2 regions of the Citrobacter telavivensis genome follow, and region 1 is predicted to be linked to the other one. Evidence: predicted binding sites of a transcription regulator. Region 1 holds the regulator's gene; the other holds the start of a gene.
What was found. The regulator PurR, encoded in region 1, represses purine synthesis genes. The targets are predictions, from matches to a motif close to CANGCAAACGTTTGCNTG.
Positions count from the first base shown of each region.

Region 1 (12,028 bases):
TCGTACCCGCGGCACAGCAGGTTCCTTTCCTGGTGACGATTGATACCGGAGAAACCAACCTCGTTCCTTGTCCAGGGGACAAACCGTTGCAGATACAGGTCATTCCGCAACAACAGACCCAGATCTCATCAGCCTCTGTCCAGCAGGCCTTCGTGGTGTTGATGGCGGCCTTTGTGCTGGCGCTGCTGATGGAAAGCGCCTTCGCGCTACTGTTTAACTGGCGTCTTTTTCAGGCCGTTGTGGTGGGACGCGCCTGGCGTACCCCCATTATGCTGGTGGGCTCCTGGCTTGTCGTCAGCTCGTTTAAGCTCGATCTGATGGCTGAATTATTTTCCGCCTACCGTGGATTCACGGTGTCCGGGGGCGTGTTTACCGAGATACTCACCGCGATGATCGTTAGCGGTGGCAGCGTAGGGGTAAACAAAATCCTGACAGGGCTTGGCTTTCGCTCCGCGATACCCCGCCAGGATCCGAATACCGAACGGGATTCACTGGCACAAAATGAAGCCTGGGTTTCGCTGGATATTTCGGCGGTTCTGCCAGGACGGCGTCTGAGTGTTGAAATGCTGGAAGACGTTGCGCCTGTGGGGACAGCACCGACCCTGGCGATTTTTACGCCACCGGGAGAGGGGCGGTTAAAGGCAATAATGTTTCCGTCGCGCGCTCGTCTTCCCGCCAGCGGCGGTATGCGCGTCACTGCACTGGACAAACTGTACTACTTCGCCATTCGCGATCTCAACAGCAACCAGCTTTATGACGTGAACGGCAATAAGATCCCCGATATCAGGCGCTCGGCGCCTTACTGTTTTGCCGCAAGGGCGATTGTGGATTTCTCAGTCGTTAAACTGCAGCCGTAATATCGGAGCGCTGAAAGGCATAATTATTTAACCATCGAGGTCGCTATGTCCGGATATACCTGTTATGCCACGGATAACGGTTTTCATTTTAAGCTGTGGCGTGGGGAAAGAATGGTACTGTTGGGGTTTGATGTTGATGAACCCGAACCAGACTTTGTTGGCTTTGCCATAAAAGTGTGCCCGCCGAACAGTAAAGATTATACCTACCTTAAAAATCGTATCGCCTTTGATTATACGGATGCGAAGGTGACGGGCGATCGGTTGTTTGATACCAATATTGCACCGTTGCAGAAATTTCGTTGGATCCATTTTCCCTGGCAACCGGTAGCAGGAATCTATCACTATCAGGCAACCAAAATGCATATGGAGCCTGACGGAAGTTTACGCGCGGGAATTACCCTGGAAAACAGTATTCAACTTTCGCCGGTCACGTACGACGATATTGTTGATATTGGTTTTACGCGCAACTTTGCGTCGTCGCAGGCATATCGCGACCAGTTTAATAATAACGCTGACATTATTCCCGGTCAGGATGAGGATGGACTCAATTTTAAACTGCGCGACGAGGTGAAAAATAACCGGGGCGAGACCGTTTATGACTGGCTGGGATTTGAAGCAAAAACCCTGATTGATACTTTTATTCAGGAGGTATTAGACAATCCTGAACTCCGTCTTGATTTCATGGCCTACGATCTGAATCTTCCGGACCTGGTCGAAAAGCTGGAGGCGATCGGCCCACGCCTGCGCGCGGTTATTGATGATTCTTCGAAGAAAGATAAAGAGACGGGCATCCTGGAAGGGCACGGCGCGAAGAACAGCAGCGAAAGTGTGGCGTCGGAGCGACTGGCTGTCGCGGGGGCGCAGGTTACACGTACCCGCTTTTTTAACCTTCAGCACCATAAGGTACTGATCCAGCGCGATAAGCAAAATCAGGCGGTTAAAGTGCTGTGTGGCTCAACCAATTTTTCTTTCCGCGGTCTCTATATCCAGGCGAATAACGTGCTGGTCTTTCATTCCTCTGGCGTTGCGGCATCGTTCGGCCAGATGTTTGATAAGGCGTTTACCGAGCCTAAAGCGTTTCGCCATTCTCCGTTATCGCAGAGTATACAGACAATAAAACATGCAAATGGGCCGACGATTAACGTCTCTTATTCTCCCCATCGCGCAACGTCGCTTTCGCTGGACCCGGTGGTGAACGCCATTAACCAGGCGAGTTCGTCAGTGTTCTACTCCATCGCTTTTCTTAATAACATGAGGGAATCGCCGGTGGGCGTTGCGCTTGCAGAATTACTGAATCGTCCTGTTTTCAGCTATGGCACGGTGAATACGGCGGGAGAATTGCAGGTGATTAAACCGGATGGCACGCTGGCCGTTGCCGATTTTGCCTACCTGGCGAAAAAAGCGCCAGAGCCATTTCGCGCTGAATGGGCAGGTGGTAAGGGAATCAATATTCACCATAAATTTGTGGTGACCGATTTTAATCTGGCCAGCGCCAAAGTGTTCACCGGCTCGAGCAATCTGGCCCCCTCGGGTGAGAAGAATAATGGTGACCACCTGATCATGATTGAAGATCAAAAGATTGCGACGGCCTATGTTATTGAAGCCATCAGAGTGTTTGATCATCTCCAGTTTCGTCAGCGAATGCAGGGGGCTGGCGACGTTCAGGTGCTCAAACTGCTCAAACCCACGGCGATAACAGGGCAGCCAGCGTGGTTTACCCGTTTCTATATCGCGGACAGCCAGGCGCAAAACGACCGTTTACTGTTCAGTCATTAACGGGATTACCGGTTAGCAGATGAGAATTTGGGGTATAACAGGAAGATAACGAAATGGTGCGTCTGAATGGACTCGAACCATCGACCCCCACCATGTCAAGGTGGTGCTCTAACCAACTGAGCTACAGACGCATATAAAGATGAGATGGTGCGTTCAATTGGACTCGAACCAACGACCCCCACCATGTCAAGGTGGTGCTCTAACCAACTGAGCTATGAACGCAATGTTGTGTGTGACAACGGGGACGAATATTAGCGGCAGAGCCGGGATGAGGCAAGAGGGAAATGGTAATTTTCTTCCGGATTTCACCCGATTGCGGAGGAAGTGCGCAAAATGTCGAGAGAATAGCCGCCAACTGGCGGCTATTGCCGTTTTATCGCGCAGCGCGTTGCAGAATGACCGTCGACGGCTGGCGTTGCAGGAAGCGCATCCGCAGCATCATCATAATCGCGGCCGAGGTCAGGCCGATGATAAAGCCCATCCAGAATCCCGCCGGACCCATACGATCTACCACCAGATCGGTCAGTGCGAGGATATAACCGCTCGGCAGTCCCAGCACCCAGTACGCTGTAAAGGTGATAAAGAAAATCGAGCGCGTATCTTTATAACCACGCAGGATCCCGCTACCGATGACCTGAATGGAGTCTGAAATCTGATACACCGCCGCCAGCAGCATCAGTTGCGCCGCCAGCGTCACCACTTCAGGATTGTCGTTATAGAGCAGGGCGATATGCTCACGCAGCGTCACGGTAAAGATGGCAGTGAGGCATGCCATGCAGACGCCAACGCCTAAACCGGTACGCGCAGCGGTTTGCGCATCCAGCGTAGAGCCTTGTCCCAGACGGTAGCCCACGCGAATGGTGACCGCCGCCGCCAGCGACATCGGCAATACAAACATCAGTGAACTGAAGTTCAGGGCAATCTGGTGGCCTGCAACATCGACAATGCCCAGCGGTGAAACCAGCAGCGCCACGACGGCGAACAGCGTGACTTCAAAAAACAGCGCCAGCGCAATCGGCAGACCCAGTTGCACCAGACGTTTCATCACCACGCTATCTGGCTTACTGAAGCGCTGCTCATTACGAATATCGCGCATTGAACGTGCGTGTTTGACATACCAGAGCATCGCGCAGAACATCACCCAATAGACCGCTGCGGTAGCCACGCCACAGCCGACACCGCCGAGTTCCGGCATGCCGAAGTGACCATAGATAAAGATATAGTTCACCGGGATGTTGACCAGCAGACCAAGAAAACCCATCACCATACCGGGTTTGGTTTTTGCCAGACCTTCACACTGGTTACGCGCGACCTGAAAGAACAGATAACCCGGTGCGCCCCATAATAATGCGCGCAGGTAACCGACGGCCTTATCCGCCAGGGCCGGATCAATATTGTGCATCGCGCGGATGATGTAACCGGCGTTCCACAGCACGACCATAACCAGCACCGAGACGAAACCCGCCAGCCAGAATCCCTGGCGAACCTGATGCGCAATGCGTTCACGACGTCCGGAACCGTTGAGCTGAGCAATCACCGGGGTTAGCGCCAGCAGCAGCCCGTGACCGAACAGAATGGCGGGCAGCCAGATGGACGTCCCGATGGCGACGGCGGCCATGTCGGTGGCGCTGTAGCCACCCGCCATCACGGTATCAACGAACCCCATTGCGGTTTGGGCGATTTGCGCAAGAATCACCGGAATTGCCAGAGCCAATAACTGACGCGCTTCACTGATATACTTCTGCACGTGTACACCTATCATTTTGTTTTTATTTGAGAGACTAAAAAAGCCGCCACGAGTGGCAGCAAGAAGAAGATGCAGGGGAAATTTCAGTCTATTGTAGCGATGAATACATATTTCTCCAGTGAAAAAACAGGCGCAATGGGTGCTTCACTGGCAACCTGATTTTCCAACTGCTATTGTGGCAGGCAGAAATGGTTTAACTGAATTCAGGAGTTGCAGGTATGTTTACAGGTATTGTGCAGGGCACCGCCAAACTGGTGTCGATTGATGAAAAACCAAATTTTCGCACCCATGTAGTGGAATTACCTGAATACATGCTGGACGCGCTGGAAACGGGCGCATCGGTGGCGCACAACGGCTGCTGCCTGACCGTGACAGAAATTAACGGTAACCGCATCAGTTTTGATCTGATGAAGGAGACGCTGCGCATTACCAATCTGGGCGATCTGAAAGTGGGTGACCTGGTGAACGTCGAGCGCGCGGCAAAATTCAGCGATGAGATTGGCGGACATCTGATGTCCGGTCACATTATGACCACGGCGGAAGTATCAAAGATTTTGACGTCTGAGAATAACCGTCAGGTCTGGTTCAAAGTCCAGGATCCGACGTTGATGAAGTACATTCTGTACAAAGGATTCATTGGCATTGACGGGATCAGCCTGACCGTTGGCGAAGTGACTGCGACGCGCTTTTGCGTACATCTTATTCCGGAAACACTGGAACGCACGACGCTTGGGAGAAAGAAACTGGGCGCGCGCGTCAATATCGAAATCGACCCGCAAACGCAGGCCGTGGTGGATACGGTGGAACGCGTGCTGGCTGCGCGTGAAGCTGCGGTGGTGAAAACCGCCAGCGAAGCGTAAGACAGCGCAGCCCCCGCAGGACGGCGGGGGCATGAAGATTAGCGGGCAACGCGCAGGCCGTCTTCGACGCCGCGTGAGAACACCACCTGCCAGAGCTGAATATCGCGGGCGCGAAACGCACCGGCGCAGGCGTTCAGGTAGTAGCTGAACATCCGTTTAAAGCGCTCGGTATAGTTATCGGCAATTTCCGGCCAGGCGGCGAGGAAACGTTCGTACCACGCCATCAGCGTTGTGTCGTAATCCGCGCCGAAGTTGTGCCAGTCTTCCATCACAAAGTGCGCTTCGCTGGCGTTAGCTATCTGGCGCACTGACGGGAGGCAACCGTTGGGGAAGATGTACTTATTGATCCACGGATCGACATTGTTGTCGGTTTTTTTCGAACCGATGGTGTGCAGCAGGAACAACCCCTCCGGTTTCAGGTTGCGATCAACGACGTCGAAATAGGTCGGGTAGTTTTTTGGACCGACGTGCTCAAACATACCTACTGACACAATGCGGTCGAACTGATCGCGCAAGTCACGATAATCCTGCAGCAAAATCGACACATCCAGTCCCGCACAGCGCGCCTGCGCCAGTTTCTGCTGCTCGGCGGAAATTGTCACGCCAACCACGCTAACGTCGTAGTTCGTCGCCATGTAGTGCGACAAACCGCCCCAGCCGCAGCCGATATCCAGCACCCGCATACCGGGTTGCAGTTGCAACTTCTCGCAGATTAACCGCAGTTTGGCCTGCTGCGCCGCTTCCAGAGTGTCAGCGTCCTTCCAGTAAGCGCAGGAATACTGCATGTACGGGTCGAGCATGCGGCTGAACAGATCGTTACCGAGATCGTAATGCTCTTTACCGACGATCCAGGCGCGTTTTTTACTTTGCAAATTGAACAGGCGAGCGCCGGCGATGCGGAGAGTATCTTTGAAATGGTGTGGAAGTTGGTTTTCCAGTCCTGCGCGCAGGACTTTGCTAAAAAACTGGTCCAGTCGATCGCACTCCCACCAGCCATCCATATAACTTTCACCCAGACCGAGCGACCCCTCTTGTAAAACACGTTTGAAAAAATCGGGGTTTTTGACGCGTATATCTGCTGGTGAAGAGCCGTTGATGGCAATACCGGCGCGGCTTAATAATTCGCTAGTGATACGGTACCAGTCGTCATCCGGTACGCTGACTTCTTCTATACACGATGAACTCATAGCTTCTCCATCACTGGTCGGTGATCAGAACCTTAAAACAGCGTAGACGCTTTTTGGGCTTTGTGAGAAATCTCGCGGGATCATTCCGCGAGTCTATTATCCGACGTAGAACAGAGGAAGGGAGGACCCCTTGCCGAAAAGGCCATCCGTGGTGAACCGGGAACGCTCCGGTTCCCGTTAGCACATAATTATTATCGTAATTTTAACAACCGAAATTTAGTATAGGCCTCAAAAATCGATGATTCAACCAAAAATTGTTAGCCGACTAATTAAGGGTGATTATCAATAATATCAATGGGATTCGCTGTGGGCAATCCCGTGATTATCAGGCTGTTCACTGGCGCTTGAGGTTTGCAGCTGCATCTTATAACCCAGTCCAGCCAGTATGACCGTCGACAGCATCACGCTGGTCGTGGTCAGCAGCGGGGTGCTGATAAGCCAGGAGACCACCAGACTTGCCAGGAAGCACAGACCCAACTGCAGGGTATTTTGCAGGGCAGCGGCACGACCCGTTGCCTGCGGGAAAGGACGCAGCGCCTGCGCAACCACAATCGGGTAGATAGCCCCGTTGGCAATCGCCATTACACAGAACGGGATCAGGATCTCCGCAAGCGAAATGTGATGGATAAAGCTTGCCGCCCACGTCGCCACCACGCTCAGCGCGTAGATGACCAGTAGCCAGGGCAGAAGCTGCTGTCCCTGCCACTTTTGCAGCGCGGCGCGACAACCGTAGCCCCCAATCAGAAACGCGATGGTTTGTGGTACATAGCTCAGTCCAATCACCGCCGGGCTGTAGCCCATTTCACTCAGAATAAACGGCGAGCCGGTCAGCCATGCAAAAAAGCTGGCGGAACAGGCAGCGTAAATCAGGACGTTACCGCGGTACGCTTTCGCGCGCAGCAGCGTGGTGAAGGTCAATTTATCCTTGCTGTCGTTTCGCGCCCGGGTTGAGGGTTTTAAGAACAGCGCAGGCAGCATCAGCAGCAGCGTGATGAAAAACAACGTGGCAAAGATCGCCTGCCAGGAAAGATGGGTCAGGATCCAACTTCCTAATAACGGCGCCAGGGCAGGAGACAGTCCGACCAGCGGCATGATCGTCGCGAAAATACGGTTAATTTTATGCGAGGGATAGTAATCGGTGACCAGCGCCTGCCAGATGACGGTCGCCGCACAGACGCCCACCGCCTGAATAAAGCGCAGAACCAACAGCCCTGTCGCGCTTTCGACCCACAGCATACCCAGGCTACCGAGGGCGAAGATGGACAGACCCAGCAGCAGGATCGGTTTACGGCCGTAGCGGTCCGAGAGCGGGCCCCAAAGCAGTTGCGCGACGGCAAAGCCGGCTAAAAACAGACTCAGGCTGGCGCTGACGGCAGATGCCGGTGTTTGCAGGTCAGATTGAATGGCGGCAAAAGCGGGCAAATACATGTCGGTTGCCAGAAAACCCAACACGCTGAGCCCTGCCAGCCAGACTAAAAACCCTTTTCCTGGTTGCATAGTTGTTCTCTAATTTTAATGAATAACACTGGCGCAGAGTGTAGGGAGTGAATTTCGGCTTGTGAAACGGTAATATTTGTTTATTGCATTCAAAAATTTTGTAGGCAGATTATGTGGTCAGAATATGCACTGGAAGTCGTTGATGCCGTGGCGCGCAACGGGAGTTTCAGCTCCGCCGCTCAGGAGTTGCACCGGGTGCCCTCAGCGGTCAGCTATACGGTCCGGCAACTGGAAGAGTGGCTGGCGGTCCCGCTCTTTGAACGTCGTCATCGCGATGTAGTACTGACCCCGGCGGGAGCCTGGTTTTTGAAAGAGGGCCGCTCTGTCATCAAAAAAATGCAGATCACGCGCCAGCAGTGTCAGCAGATAGCCAACGGCTGGCGTGGGCAACTTCCCATCGCGGTGGACAATATCGTGCGCCCTGAACGCACAAGACAGCTGATAGTCGATTTCTATCGCCACTTTGATGACGTGGAACTGCTGGTCTTTCAGGAGGTGTTCAATGGCGTCTGGGACGCGCTGTCAGATGGCAGGGTTGAACTCGCTATCGGCGCAACCCAGGCGATCCCGGTAGGAGGTCGATACACCTTCCGCGATATGGGCAAACTGAGCTGGTGTTGTGTCGTTGCCAGCACACATCCGCTGGCCGCCATGAGCGGGCCTTTAAGCGATGACACGTTGCGCAACTGGCCGTCACTGGTACTGGAAGATACCTCCCGCACGCTGCCGAAACGCGTGACCTGGCTGCTGGACAACCAGAAGCGGGTGGTGGTTCCGGACTGGGACTCTTCCGCGACCTGTATCAGCGCCGGACTTTGTGTCGGCATGGTGCCGACACATTTTGCCAAGCCGTATCTCAATAAGGGGCAGTGGGTGGCGTTGGATCTGGAGAACCCTTTCCCGGACGCAGCCTGTTGCCTGACCTGGCAGCAGAACGATATGTCACCTGCGCTGATCTGGCTGCTGGACTATCTGGGAGACAGCGAAACGCTGAACAAAGAGTGGCTGCGGGAGCCTGACGAGACTCCCGCAAAAGAGGTTTAACGGCGGTAGTCGCGGAAAGGGCCATCCGCAACGGAGCGGCGCTCCACCAGGCGTGGGTGGACTTCAATGGACTGTGACTCTTCGCGCTTATTGACGATACGGTCCAGCAGCATGTTAAAGGCCGTTTCACCCAGCGAATCTTTTGGCTGGTGGATGGTGGTCAATGCGGGCGTAAAGAAGCGGGCGTTGCGCACATTGTCATAGCCTATCAGCGACACGTCCTGCGGTACGCGCAGGCCCATCTCATCCGCAGCGCAAAGGGCACCCATTGCCATGATATCGCCGCCACAGAAGACCGCCGTCGGGCGATGCGCCTGCGACAGAATTTGCTGCATTGCACGGTAGCCGGATTCCGGTTCGAAGTCGCCCTGCACAATCCAGTTTTCCGGCACTTTAATCAGCGCTTCATCCATCGCCTTCATAAAACCGGCCAGACGGCCCGCGCCGGTGTTGCGCTCCATCAGTCCCGGGATCACGCCAATTTCGCGATGTCCGCGTTCGACAAGGTAACGGCCAGCCATATAACCGCCCTCAAAGGCGTTATCAATCACCGTATCGGTGAAGTCGGCTTTGGCTTCGCCCCAGTCCATGACCACCATCGGGATATGACGGTACTCTTCCAGCATCGAGAGCAGGGGTTCGGGATATTCGGAACACATCACCAGCAGGCCATCAACGCGTTTTTGCGCCATCATGGACAAATAGGCACGCTGTTTTTCCAGATTGTTCCAGACGTTACCGAGGATCAGGGTATAGCCTTTCTGGAAGCAGTTCTTTTCAACGGCTTCGATAATTTCGGCAAAGTAGGGGGCTTCGCTGCTGGTCGCCAGCAAGCCGATAGACTTGGTATGGTTGACCTTCAGACTACGGGCAACAGCGCTGGGGGAATAGTGCAATTCTTTGATTGCCGCCCACACTGCATTGCGTGTTTCTTCAGCGACGAAACGCGTTTTGTTAATTACGTGTGATACGGTTGTAGTGGAAACGTTTGCGCGTTTCGCTACATCTTTAATTGTTGCCATTAAATCTCACTCCAGACCCAACCTGAACATTAAAATATGCTAAGTAAACGTTTGCCTTTAATCATCCTGTGCGCAACGTCAGGGTTGCGGCATGCCGGGAAAACGCCACAGAGCGTCAGGAAGGGGTCAATGGCCGGTACGCTAATCAAGTAAGCGTCGAATTTTGGCTGATCTTAACGAAAAGGGGAAGTATTAAAAGCACATATCACTCTAAATCGTGGGAGATTTTTGCACTCAAGTGTGCAAAAATGCGCTATATCACTTTTTGTGTGGGAATAAAAAGGAGAAAAGTTGATGAGCACCGATCTGAAATTTTCATTAGTGACCACGTTTATTGTTCTGGCTTTAATCGTTGCTGGCGGTCTGACAGCGGCACTGCATTGATTTCCCTCGGGGGAGTGCCTGCTCCCTCGAACCTCCCGCCATATTGTTATCGAATCTGCAAAAGTCTTTTGTATTTTTGTTAACTTCTCTTTTTTTGTGATTGATGTCATGCTTTTGACTCTTAGTTAAGCCTCGCGCCTCATCGCGAAGAGCCGGAGTCATCACTGCATGAAAATTAATTATCCGTTACTGGCGCTGGCCATCGGCGCATTCGGCATCGGTACGACCGAATTCTCGCCAATGGGGCTGCTGCCCGTCATTGCGCGTGGCGTTGATGTGTCCATCCCCGCCGCAGGCATGTTGATTAGCGCCTATGCCGTCGGCGTGATGGTTGGGGCCCCGCTGATGACGCTGCTTCTGTCACATCGTGGACGCCGTAATGCGCTGATTTTTCTGATGGCTATCTTTACGCTTGGTAACGTGCTCTCGGCGATTTCGCCGGATTACACCACGCTGATGCTGTCACGCATTTTAACCAGCCTCAACCATGGCGCGTTCTTCGGCCTGGGTTCCGTTGTAGCAGCCAGCGTGGTGCCGAAGCACAAACAGGCCAGCGCCGTTGCCACGATGTTTATGGGGCTGACTATCGCCAATATCGGCGGCGTTCCGGCGGCGACCTGGCTGGGGGAAACCATCGGCTGGCGAATGTCGTTTATGGCGACAGCCGGTCTGGGCGTTATCTCGATGCTGAGTCTCTTTTTCTCGTTGCCGAAAGGCGGTGCCGGGGCGCGTCCGGAAGTGAAAAAAGAGCTGGCGGTGTTAATGCGTCCTCAGGTGCTCTCCGCGCTGCTGACTACCGTGTTGGGGGCGGGCGCTATGTTTACGCTGTATACCTATATTTCGCCTGTCCTGCAAAGCATCACCCATGCGACCCCGACCTTCGTGACCGGGATGCTGGTTCTGATTGGCGTGGGCTTCTCCATTGGTAACTACCTCGGCGGTAAACTGGCCGATCGCTCGGTTAACGGTACGCTGAAGGGCTTTTTGCTGCTGCTGATGGTGATTATGCTGGCTATCCCCTTGTTGGCTCAAAATGAACTGGGGGCGGCGGTCAGTATGGTGGTCTGGGGGGCGGCAACCTTTGCGGTGGTGCCTCCGCTGCAAATGCGCGTCATGCGTGTGGCTCACGAAGCGCCGGGCCTGTCGTCTTCCGTGAATATTGGCGCTTTTAATCTCGGAAATGCACTGGGTGCCGCCGCCGGTGGGGCCGTGATTTCAGGCGGGTTAGGCTACAGTTTTGTTCCTGTGATGGGGGCGATTGTGGCAGGTATGGCGCTGTTGTTGGTGTTTGTCTCGGCGAGAAAACAGCCTGAACAGGTGTGCGTCGCAGGTTAACGGCAGAACAAAAACGCAGAAGGGACGCCCTTCTGCGTTATCTTTTTTACGCGGCGAAGTTCTTCGCGACAAACTCCCAGTTCACCAGCGCCCAGAAGTGCTCCAGGTAGCCAGGACGCGCATTGCGGTAGTCAATGTAATACGCATGCTCCCACACGTCGACGGTCATCAGCGGGGTGGCGTCGGTGGTCAACGGCGTGCCGGCGTTAGATGTTGAAACGATAGCCAACTTGCCATCCTTTCCTTTTACCAGCCAGGTCCAGCCGGAACCGAAGTTTTTGATCGCCGCATCGGTAAACTGCGCTTTGAACTCCGCAAA
Region 1 is NZ_JBGUBF010000001.1:1,236,255-1,248,282, forward strand. Features, by position in the region: gene ACERJC_RS05940 (hypothetical protein) at 1-857, shown strand, start outside; gene ACERJC_RS05945 (phospholipase D-like domain-containing protein) at 903-2,633, shown strand; tRNA gene ACERJC_RS05950 (tRNA-Val) at 2,688-2,764, opposite strand; tRNA gene ACERJC_RS05955 (tRNA-Val) at 2,779-2,855, opposite strand; gene mdtK (multidrug efflux MATE transporter MdtK) at 3,007-4,380, opposite strand; gene ACERJC_RS05965 (riboflavin synthase subunit alpha) at 4,599-5,240, shown strand; gene cfa (cyclopropane fatty acyl phospholipid synthase) at 5,279-6,427, opposite strand; gene punC (purine nucleoside transporter PunC) at 6,719-7,924, opposite strand; gene punR (DNA-binding transcriptional activator PunR) at 8,036-8,968, shown strand; gene purR (HTH-type transcriptional repressor PurR) at 8,965-9,990, opposite strand; gene cydH (cytochrome bd-I oxidase subunit CydH) at 10,285-10,374, shown strand; gene ACERJC_RS05995 (MFS transporter) at 10,543-11,709, shown strand; gene sodB (superoxide dismutase [Fe]) at 11,756-12,028, opposite strand, start outside.

Region 2 (12,028 bases), 230 kb from region 1:
TGTTATCCGCAAACTGCGTGCGCTCCCGGTCCATATCAACGGTATTGCCATCGAGCGAAGGCTGGTCGGGAATGCGATAGAGCAGATCCGTAGACGGTGCCGTAATGGCCTGGGCGGGAATATGCTGTGCGGAGGTTAATGCCAGCGACACACCGCTGGTTTCTTGCCGTCCACGCACCATGACTTTTTTTAACTCACTGGCAAAATCCATGTCGCGCGCCTGATACCCCGGCGTATCGGCGTTAGCTATGTTGGCGGCCAACACCTCTTGCCGTTGGGCGCGCAGATTCAGCGCTTCCTGTTGAAAACGTAAAGCGGCATCGAGCTTATCGAGCATATCTCCTCCGCAGATGACAAAATTCAGCCGACAGCTTAAATCCCATTACGCGCGCGTTATCGCTGGAATAAACGCAAAATGGGTCGCTATTTATTGCGTTGATGGTTGCGTCACACGGGTAGAATCCTGTCATTGCGAAAACGGAGGGAGGTGAAAATGCAAACGTTAAAACGTGGATTAGCCATGCTGGCGCTGCTGTTCAGCCCCCTGACGCTGGCACAGGATTTGAATACGCAGTTGACTGACTGGTTCGTCCAGCGCCTGGCGGGATTCAGCGACGACGTGGTCGTTACCGTCCGTACCCCGCCCAATCTGCTGCCGCATTGTGAAACGCCGGCGTTCAACATGACCGGGGCAAAACTGTGGGGGAACGTGAATGTGCTGGCACGTTGCGCCAATGAAAAACGTTACCTGCAGGTCAACGTGCAGGCGACGGGAAACTATGTGGTCGCCGCCGCGCCCGTTACCCGTGGAGGGACGCTTGGCCCGTGCAGCGTTACGCTAAAACGCGGACGCCTTGACCAACTTCCCCCCCGCACCGTGCTGGATATCAGCCAGGTTCAGGACGCGGTAAGTCTGCGCGATCTTGCGCCAGGACAGCCTATCCAGCTCAATATGTTGCGTCAGGCGTGGCGTATTAAGGCCGGACAGCGCGTGCAGGTGGTTGCCAACGGCGATGGGTTTAGCGTCAATGCGGAAGGTAAGGCACTGAACAATGCGGCGGTCGCGCAGAACGCACGAGTGAGAATGTTATCGGGTCAGGTCGTCAGCGGTATCGTCGATCCTGATGGGAATATTCTTATTAACCTATAATGAGTTAAAGATTCTGTCGCGGCTGCCGATAGTGATTACACATTAGATGATAGCTGGCCGCTACAGCATAACCCCTCGATGAGGATGATAAAAATGAGCATTGACCGTACCTCACCTTTAAAACCCGTTAGCACCGTCCAGGCGCGTGAAGCCACGGATGCGCCGGTCCTCAAAGCGCGTCAGGAAAAAACCTCGACGGCAACCAGTACCAGCGTGACGTTAAGCGATGCTCAGGCAAAACTGATGCAGCCTGGCGCGGGTGATATCAACATGGAACGCGTTGAAGCACTGAAAACCGCTATTCGCAACGGTGAGCTGAAGATGGACACGGGAAAAATTGCCGACTCGCTGATTCGCGAGACGCAGAGCTATCTCCAGAGTGAGTAACTGACCGTATGACTCGCTTGTCAGAAATACTCGATCAGATGACGGCTGTCCTGAATGACCTGAAGACGGTAATGGACGCCGAACAGCAACAACTTTCCGTGGGCCACATTAACGGTAGCCAGCTGCAGCGTATTACAGAAGAAAAAAGTTCTCTGCTGGCGACCCTGGACTATCTGGAACAACAGCGACGTCTGGAACAAGACCCACCGCGTAGTGCGAATGATGACGTGGCCGAACGCTGGAAAGCGATTACCGATAAAACGCAGCACTTACGCGACCTGAACCAGCATAACGGCTGGCTGCTGGAAGATCAGATTCAGCGCAATCAACAAGCGCTTGAGGTTTTGAAGCCGTATCAGGAACCGTCACTGTACGGCGCGAACGGTCAACCCTCTTCTGCCTCTCGCGGCGGGAAAAAATTCTCTATTTGATGGTTTCCGGATGGCGGCATTTCGCCATCCGGAACGATTTCGGTTACGCCGTCCGGCGCGCAAACTCTTTCACTTTAAAGCCCATCACCGCCAGCGTGGCAAAGTAGGCTGCGATACCGGCAACCACCACCGCCATCAGGCGAAGCAGACGCCACGGCATCGTCCCCTGCGACCACTCCGGCATAATGTGCAATATGCCAACCAGCACGGCTGCCATCACCAGCACGGCTATGATCAGACGGACTAAAAAACGCATCCAGCCGGGTTGCGGGGTGAAAATATTCTGCTTGCGCAGTTGCCAGTACAGCAGCCCCGCGTTCAGACAGGCGGCGAGACCAATCGACAGCGACAGCCCGGCGTGCTTCAGCGGACCAATGAACGCGAGGTTCATCAACTGGGTCATGATAAGCGTCACAATGGCAATTTTAACCGGCGTTTTGATGTCCTGACGCGAATAGAAGCCCGGTGCCAGCACCTTCACCACAATCAGCCCCATCAGACCCACGGAATAGGCAATCAGCGCCCGCTGCGTCATCAGTGCATCAAAGGCGGTGAATTTACCGTACTGAAACAATGAGGTAATCAATGGTCCTGACAGGATCCCAATCGCCACCGCGCTTGGCAGCGCCAACAGGAAGCACAGTCGCAGTCCCCAGTCCATCAGACGACAGTATTCATCATGGTTACCGCTGGCGAAGCTTTTCGACAGCGAAGGCAGCAGGATTGTCCCCAGCGCCACCCCCAGTACACCCGATGGGAATTCCATCAGGCGATCCGCATAGTACATCCACGAAACGGAACCGGACGCGAGGAAGGAGGCGAAAATGGTGTTGATGATCAGTGAGATCTGACTGACGGAGACGCCGAGGATCGCCGGGCCCATTTGCTTCACGACGCGCATCGCGCCCGCATCGCGGAAGTTAACCCGCGGCAGCACCAGCATGCCGATTTTTTTCAGATGCGGAAGCTGATAAACCAGTTGCAGCACGCCGCCGACGGTGACTGCCCATGCCAGCGCCAGTACCGGCGGATTGAAATACGGCGCGGCAAATAGCGCGAAACCAATCATGCTGATGTTCAAAAACGTAGGGGCAAACGCCGGAATGGAGAAGCGGTTCCAGGTATTGAGAATCGCCCCAACCAGCGATGCCAGCGAGATCAGCAGAATGTACGGAAAGGTGATTTGCAGCAGTTTGGTGGTCAGCGCGAATTTATCGGCGGTGTCGGCAAAACCCGGCGCCGTCACCATGATCACCCACGGCGCCGCCAGCATCCCGGCGACGGTGACCACGGCAAGCGCCAGCGTCAGCAGTCCCGAGACATAAGAGACAAACACGCGGGTGGCGTCTTCGCCCTGCTTGCTTTTGTATTCGGCCAGAATCGGAACAAAGGCCTGAGAAAAGGCCCCTTCCGCAAAAATGCGGCGTAACAGGTTGGGTAATTTGAATGCCACAAAAAAGGCATCGGTTGCCATTCCGGCACCAAAGATTCTGGCGACAATCGCGTCACGTGCAAAACCCAGCACACGTGAAAACATCGTCATTGAGCTGACGGCGGCCAGCGATTTTAATAGGTTCATTGCTTTTTTATTCCAGACCCTACGGCAAAACGCCTGCAGTGCAGGCGTTGGAAGAGGCGCTTAGTCTACCTGGATTATGGTGAATTACTACCGCCAGATGTTACAGGGGGTTATTCGCTCATCGCCTCGCGCCAGAGCTTTTCCACCACGCGCTGGGCAAGGATCGCCTGCTCACCGGCGGTTTCCGGAACTGTCTGATTTTGTACGCATTCCACAAAATGGCGCGCGCAACCGGCGAATCCGCGCTGTTCAAGCGTGGTTTGCCAGCCGGGTACCGGCTTGTGCACCACGCCCTGCCCACGCTCTTCGCGCCACTCGCGCATATCCGTCACGTCAATCAGCCCGCCATCGGTCACCGCCTGTACGCTCTCGCGCTGACTTCCCGCCCGACGATGCATGCTGGTCGTCAATTGCAACTGACCGGCTGTGAAATGGTGTTCGGCGTACAGCATCTCGCCAGCGTCGTTGGTGAGTAGCGTCCCGTTGTTGAGTTGCGCGTTCCCCCCCGCCAGCCACAACGCGGTGTCCACGACATGCAGATAGTCATCCAGCAGCGTAAACCGCAGGTCGTGGGGACCCACGCTGTCGGTACGATGCTTATCCATTCGCACAGAGGCAGCAGCGCCCAGTCCGGCCTTTAGCTCGCGATACAGCGGGGCAAAGCGGCGATTAAACCCAACCATCAATGTCAGCTTTTTCTTCGCCGCCAGCGCCACCAGCCGTTCGGCATCCGCTAAATTTTCCGCCAACGGCTTATCAACGCAGACATGCACGCCCGCATTGAGCAATTCACTGACGACGGCATAATGGGTCGCCGTACTGGAGTGGACAAACACCGCGTCGCAGTCAGCGGCGAGGTCGGTCAGCGACCCCGCATACGGGATGCGCCAGGCTGCACAGATTTTCTCTGCTTTTTCGCGCGACGGCGACCAGGCGGCCTGTAACGTCCAGTCGCTGGCGTTGCCGAGCACGGGTAGCCAGGCTTTCTGGGCAATGCCCCCCAGACCGACCACCCCGATACGTAATTTTGTCACGTTACTCTCCCAGATGTTCCAGCAGCGACTCGAGCCGTTGTTTCAGCGCAGCGACTTCGCTTTCCAGCGCCTCGACGCGAGCCTGTAAATCCCCGGTCGCCGCGTGTGGCTCATCGGCCTGGGCAATCGGCTCATGCACTTCGCCGCAGAACAGATGCATATAACGACTTTCACGCTTACCCGGCTCCCGGGCCAGACGCACGACGTAAGGACCATCCTCACGTGTCGCCAGGCGCTCCAGCGTCGTTTCCACTTCCGCCATGTCGCTGAATTCGTACATCCGCGACGCGCGGCTGCGCAATTCACCCGGCGTTTGCGCGCCACGCAGCAGCAGCGTCGTGACCAGCGCCACTTCCGCCGGACTCAGTTTCAGTTGACCAAATTCCGAGTTACAGAAGCGCTGCTCGTACTTGGTGACGCGACTTCCAAAGCCGCTGACCGTACGCAGAAAATGGCGTTTTACCAGATTGTCGAGCAGTTCCTGCACCTCGCGATCCGCCATATTCATCACCGGTTCACGGTTGGTTTTCTGATTGCAGGCGGTGACCACGCTATTAACGGAGAGTGGATATTGCTCTGGCGTGGTGACCTGTTTTTCAAGCAGACAGCCAATTACGCGAGCTTCAGCGGCAGTTAATTCATATTTCATAAGGTATCCTCACCGACCTGCGGTCCATTCTGATGTCGTTAACGCCGTCAGCACGTGATCGCGCCATTGTCCGTCAATCAACAGATAATTTTTCGCGTAGCCTTCTTTTTCAAAGCCGAGTCGCGCCAGTAAATCGCCGCTGCGTTTATTGTGCGGCATGTAGTTCGCCATAATGCGATGAATATGTTGCGTACGCTGCATATAACGGATAGCGGCGGTCAGCGCTTCAAACATCAGCCCCTGTCCCTGCCATTTCTGCGCAATGGAATAGCCCAGATAGCAGGCATGGAAAGACCCGCGCACCACGTTAGAAAAGTTTGCTACCCCGATTATCTCCTTTTCATCAGGATCCAGCAGCGCAAAGTAATACGCGGAACCTTGCTTGTGAAATTCGGCAATCATGCCGAGCCGCGCCTGCCAGCCGGAGGGATAGCAGTGGCTTTCATCACGAATCGGTTCCCAGGGTTTCAAGAAATGACGATTTTCTGCGTAATAATCCGCCAGACGCCAGGCATCACGCTCATGCACTAAACGCACGACCAGACGGTCGGTGGTTAAGCGCACTTTTGGCACGTTACTGCGATAGCCAAACATAGTTATTCCAACTCCTTCCCGAATCGCCGTCGTTATACCCTGATTGATTTACTATACCTGCGCAAAACCACCCTGTGAAAAGTGCAATTTGCCATTTTTTGAATTATTCCTCCATTTTGATGAAAACTCTCTATCAAGATGGACTTTTGATAAAAAAATATTGTCCCGGCGAGGGTGGGCAAAAAGGCAGCAAAGCCGCAGAATAGGAGGTACTTCGCTTTACATACTCTCAATCATTCGAGTGCCGCAAATACGGTTGCAATTCGAAGAATGACGAGTGTTTCCCGGGAGGGGAAATGTCGCGTGTCTCGCAGGCCAGGAACCTGGGTAAAACTTTCCTGCTCATCGATAATATGCTGGTCGTGTTGGGCTTCTTCGTCGTGTTCCCGCTGATCTCAATTCGTTTCGTCGATCAAATGGGCTGGGCTGCCGTGATGGTCGGTATTGCGCTTGGCCTGCGCCAGCTTATTCAACAGGGGCTGGGAATTTTTGGCGGCGCGGTTGCCGACCGCTTTGGCGCGAAACCGATGATCGTCACGGGTATGCTGATGCGCGCCGCCGGGTTTGCCACAATGGGAATCGCCCATGAACCCTGGCTTTTATGGTTCTCCTGTTTCCTCTCCGGTCTCGGCGGCACGTTGTTCGATCCGCCGCGCTCTGCGTTGGTGGTAAAACTGATTCGCCCGCATCAGCGGGGTCGCTTCTTCTCAATATTGATGATGCAGGACAGCGCAGGGGCCGTTATCGGCGCGCTATTAGGCAGTTGGCTGTTGCAGTATGACTTCCGTCTGGTCTGCGCCACCGGGGCTCTGTTGTTCGTGCTTTGCGCCGCCTTTAACGCCTGGCTGCTGCCCGCGTGGAAACTCTCTACCGTGCGTATTCCGGTACGGGAAGGGATGGGTCGGGTGCTCAGCGACAAACGCTTTGTCACCTATGTGCTGACGCTGGCGGGCTATTACATGCTGGCGGTACAGGTCATGCTGATGCTGCCAATTATGGTCAATGACATCGCCGGTTCGCCTTCAGCCGTGAAATGGATGTATGCCATTGAGGCCTGCCTCTCGCTGACGCTGCTCTACCCTATTGCGCGCTGGAGCGAAAAACGGTTTCGTCTTGAGCATCGTCTGATGGCCGGTCTGCTGTTGATGTCACTGAGTATGTTACCCGTAGGGCTGGTGAGTGACTTGCAACAGTTGTTTACGCTGATTTGCACCTTCTATATTGGTTCGATCATTGCCGAACCTGCCCGTGAAACGCTCAGCGCCTCGCTGTCAGATGCGCGGGCGCGCGGCAGTTATATGGGCTTTAGTCGACTGGGGTTAGCCATAGGAGGTGCTATCGGGTATATCGGCGGCGGTTGGCTGTTTGATATGGGGAAACTGCTCCAGCAACCGGAGCTGCCGTGGATGATGCTGGGGATTATTGGCGTCATCACGTTCCTGGCGCTGGGCTGGCAGTTCAGCCACAAGCGCACGCCGCGCGGCATGCTGGAACCCGGAGCCTGATTTGATACCTGCGCGTGTCTCCTCCATACTGAAAGGGAACTGACAGTCAAATGGAGGAGAAACGTGAAGCTTTATATTTACGATCACTGCCCTTTCTGCATCAAAGCCCGCATGATTTTCGGCCTCAAGAATATCCCCGTCGAACTGAATGTCTTAGCCAATGACGATGACGAAACCCCAACCCGCATGATTGGCCAGAAAATGGTGCCCATTCTGCAAAAGGACGACAGCCGCTATCTGCCTGAAAGCATGGACATCGTCCATTACGTCGATAAACTGGATGGCAAACCGCTGCTCACCGGCAAGAAAAACCCAGCCATTGACGAGTGGTTGCGCAAAGTGAACAGCTACGCCAATCACCTGCTGCTACCCCGCTTTGCAAAATCCGCGTTTGATGAATTTTCCACTCCATCAGCACGTAAATACTTTACTGAAAAGAAGGAGGCGATGATTGGCAGTTTTGCCGACCATCTTGCTCATTCCGCTGGCCTGACAAAAAAGATCAGTGACGATTTACGCGCACTGGATAAGCTCATCGTGCAGCCAAATGGCGTGAACGGTGAACTTTCCGAAGACGATATCCAGTTATTTCCCCTACTGCGTAATCTGACGCTGGTGGCCGGTATCAACTGGCCGACACGCGTCGCAGACTATCGCGACAATATGGCGAAACAGACGCAGATCAATCTGTTATCATCAATGGCGATTTAACGCTCACCGGCGGTGGTCAGGTCACACAGGCTACCGCTATTTTCAGTTTTTTCTACTGGCGGAGTTCGCGCTGGTGACACATGCTGCGTTATGTCAGGATTATGACGACCGCATCATGTAGAGGAACCCCATGAAGAAGATTTTTTTTGCCGCCGCATTGATCGTTGGCGGCCTGTTGACCGGCTGCAATCAGCTCACGCAGTACACCGTAAGCGAACAAGAAATTAATCAGGCGCTTGAAAAGCGCAACAACTTTGCCAAAGATATCGGACTTCCGGGCGTTGCCGATGCGCATATCGTACTGAACAACCTCTCCAGCCAGATCGGACGTGAAGAACCGAACAAAGTGACGCTGACCGGCGATGCAAACCTGGATATGAATTCACTGTTTGGCAGCCAGAAAGCGACCATCAAGCTGAAACTGAAAGCGCTGCCGGTCTTTAATAAAGAAAAAGGGGCCATCTTCCTGCAGGAAATGGAGGTGGTGGATGCCACCGTGACGCCGGAAAAAATGCAGTCGGTGCTGCAAACCCTGATGCCCTATCTGAACCAGTCGCTGCGCAATTACTTTAATCAGCAACCGGCCTATGTCCTGCGTGAAGACAGCAGCAAAGGCGAAGCGCTGGCGAAAAAATATGCCAAAGGCATTGAGGTGAAACCGGGGGAAATCATCATCCCGTTCACGGATTAACCGACAAAGGCGCTGCGGCGCCTTTTTTTACGTGCAAACGAAAACGTTTCCGCATATCCTTTGTTTCCGGCAAAAATGACATCCCCCAGCCGGAGCATATTGATGACTGCACCCTCCCAGGTTTTAAAGATCCGCCGCCCAGACGACTGGCATCTTCACCTTCGCGATGGCGAAATGTTGAAGACGGTCGTGCCGTACACCAGCGACATTTATGCACGTGCGATAGTGATGCCCAACCTGGCGCCACCAGTCACCACGGTGGATGCGGCTATCGCCTACCGCCAGCGCATTCTTGATGCGGTCCCTGCCGGACACACCTTCACGCCGCTGATGACCTGCTATTTAACGGACACACTGGATCCAGCTGAACTGGAGCGAGGTTTTCGCGAAGGCGTATTCACCGCAGCCAAACTCTATCCGGCCAATGCCACCACCAACTCCAGCCATGGCGTCACCTCCATTGACGCCATCATGCCAGTCCTTGAGCGTATGGAAAAACTCGGTATGCCGCTGCTGGTGCATGGCGAAGTCACCCACGCGGATATCGACATTTTTGACCGCGAAGCGCGCTTTATTGAAACGGTGATGGAACCTCTGCGCCAGCGCCTGCCCGCGCTGAAAGTCGTCTTTGAGCACATCACCACCAAAGATGCGGCGGAGTATGTCCGTGACGGTAACGAGTTACTGGCTGCGACGATCACGCCACAGCACCTGATGTTTAACCGTAACCACATGCTGGTTGGAGGGATTCGCCCACACCTCTACTGCCTGCCGATCCTCAAGCGCAATGTGCACCAACAGGCATTGCGAGAACTGGTTGCCAGCGGTTTTGAACGCGCCTTCCTCGGCACCGACTCCGCCCCGCATGCCCGTCATCGTAAGGAATCGAGCTGTGGCTGCGCCGGATGCTTTAACGCGCCCACGGCGCTGGCGAGTTACGCGAGCGTATTTGAAGAGATGAATGCCCTGGCGCACTTTGAAGCCTTCTGTTCACTGAACGGTCCGCGATTCTACGGCCTGCCGGTGAATGAGAGCTTCGTTGAACTGGTACGTGAGGAGCAGCAGGTGCCGGAGAGCATCGCGCTGGCCGACGATACGCTGGTACCGTTCCTCGGGGGCGAAACGGTACGCTGGACGATTAAAAAGTAAAAAAAATCAGCGCCGCCTGTTGTAACCTGGTCAGGTTAACTGTATAAATAACCAGTATATTCAACAGGGGGCCATTATGCGTATTGAAGTCACCATTGCTAAAACTTCACCTTTGCCTGCCGGTGCCATTGACGCCCTGGCAGGTGAACTCTCCCGCCGTATTACTCACCACTTTCCCGACAATGACGGAAACGTAACCGTTCGTTACGCCGCGGCGAATAATTTGTCCGTGATTGGCGCGACGAAAGAGGATAAAGAACGGATCAGCGAAATTCTCCAGGAAACCTGGGAAAGCGCCGACGACTGGTTCATTAAAGAATAAAAATGCTATGCCGTAGTCTCTTTTGCCGGGTCGCCCCGGCTTTTTTATCCTGTCATTTTTTATCCTGCTATCCTTCAGACAACCTCTTTACTGGCATCATTTAAAAATCCCCCGCGCCCCTGATAATTGATTATATTTTCACCTGTTGCTCAAAAACATTGCACAACATACTTAAAAAGCGTGAACAAGATGGTGATTAATTACTCACAAATTCTTAATTTGCAGAAATTTATGCTCCCCCCTCTTTAAAATCTCAGTGAATACCCTTATTTATTGATATACTGAAGTTGCTTCAGATAAAAACGCATTGAACCTCGAAAACCGTTGTCTTGTAACACGAATTAGGGGGCATGATGGAAAAGAATAATGAAGTCATTCAGACTCATCCGCTTGTGGGATGGGACATCAGCACCGTAGATAGCTATGACGCGCTGATGCTGCGTTTGCACTACCAGACTCCGAATCGTCCTGAACCCGATGGTACGGAAGTCGGCCAAACGCTCTGGTTAACCACCGATGTTGCCAGACAATTTATTTCGATATTAGAAGCCGGCATTGCCAAAATCGAATCCGGCGATTACCAGGTCAATGAGTACCGTCGGCATTAACGAGACGGACATTATCACTTAAAAAGGCACCTTCGTGGTGCCTTTGCTATTTCTGGGTTGTATTACGCATTTCACTTATTTACTCTGCATCAAACGCGACAGCAAAGAGAAACCGATGAAATACGACTTAATCATTATAGGCAGCGGGTCCGTTGGGGCAGCCGCAGGTTATTATGCCACTCGCGCCGGGTTAAACGTTCTGATGACCGACGCACATATGCCGCCGCATCAGCAGGGCAGCCATCACGGCGATACGCGGCTGATACGCCACGCGTACGGTGAAGGTGAAAAATACGTTCCACTGGTGCTACGCGCGCAGGCGCTGTGGGACGAACTCTCCACCCATAATGAAGAACCAATATTTGTACGCTCCGGCGTCATCAATCTCGGCCCAGCCGATTCGCCCTTCCTGGCGAACGTCGCGCACAGCCCAAAACAGTGGCAACTGAACGTTGAGCAACTGGATGCTACCGCCATTATGGCGCGCTGGCCTGAAATTCGCGTCCCCGCAGACTACACCGGTCTGTTCGAAGCGGATTCCGGTTTTTTACGCAGCGAGCTGGCGATAAAAACCTGGATCCGTCTGGCAGAAGAAGCCGGATGCGCACAACTCTTCAACTGCCCGGTGACGGCCATTCATCATGATGATGACGGCGGGGTCACCGTTGAAACGGCTGATGGCGAGTACAGTGCAAAGAAAGCGCTGGTGAGCGCCGGTACCTGGGTTCAGACCTTAATCCCCGATCTGCCAATCCAGCCGGTACGAAAAGTGTTTGCCTGGTATCAGGCCGATGGTCGCTATAGCATCAAGAATAAATTCCCGGCCTTCACCGGTGAACTACCCAATGGCGATCAGTACTACGGTTTCCCGGCGGAGAATGACGAGCTGAAAATCGGTAAGCACAACGGCGGGCAACTTATTCATTCAGAGGCGGAACGCAAACCGTTTGCCAGTATCGCCAGCGATGGGTCCGAAGCGTTCCCGTTCCTGCGCAATGTCCTTCCAGGGGTCGGCTGTTGTCTGCACGGTGCGGCCTGCACCTATGACAACTCGCCGGATGAAGACTTTATCATCGACACGCTACCTGACCACGACAACACGCTGATTGTGACCGGGTTAAGTGGTCACGGTTTTAAATTTTCCTCGGTATTGGGTGAAATTGCCGCTGACTTTGCCCAGGGAAAACCATCGGCCTTTGACCTGACGCCATTCAGGCT
Region 2 is NZ_JBGUBF010000001.1:1,003,737-1,015,764, reverse strand. Features, by position in the region: gene flgB (flagellar basal body rod protein FlgB) at 1-337, opposite strand, end outside; gene flgA (flagellar basal body P-ring formation chaperone FlgA) at 494-1,150, shown strand; gene flgM (flagellar biosynthesis anti-sigma factor FlgM) at 1,244-1,537, shown strand; gene flgN (flagella biosynthesis chaperone FlgN) at 1,546-1,968, shown strand; gene murJ (murein biosynthesis integral membrane protein MurJ) at 2,012-3,547, opposite strand; gene ACERJC_RS04815 (Gfo/Idh/MocA family protein) at 3,658-4,581, opposite strand; gene ACERJC_RS04810 (YceH family protein) at 4,583-5,230, opposite strand; gene rimJ (ribosomal protein S5-alanine N-acetyltransferase) at 5,240-5,824, opposite strand; gene mdtH (multidrug efflux MFS transporter MdtH) at 6,121-7,329, shown strand; gene grxB (glutaredoxin 2) at 7,393-8,040, shown strand; gene ACERJC_RS04790 (lipoprotein) at 8,171-8,731, shown strand; gene pyrC (dihydroorotase) at 8,834-9,880, shown strand; gene dinI (DNA damage-inducible protein I) at 9,957-10,202, shown strand; gene bssS (biofilm formation regulator BssS) at 10,556-10,810, shown strand; gene solA (N-methyl-L-tryptophan oxidase) at 10,926-12,028, shown strand, end outside.
Region 2: the regulator PurR is predicted to act here: its motif matches at 8,768-8,785, upstream of pyrC (dihydroorotase).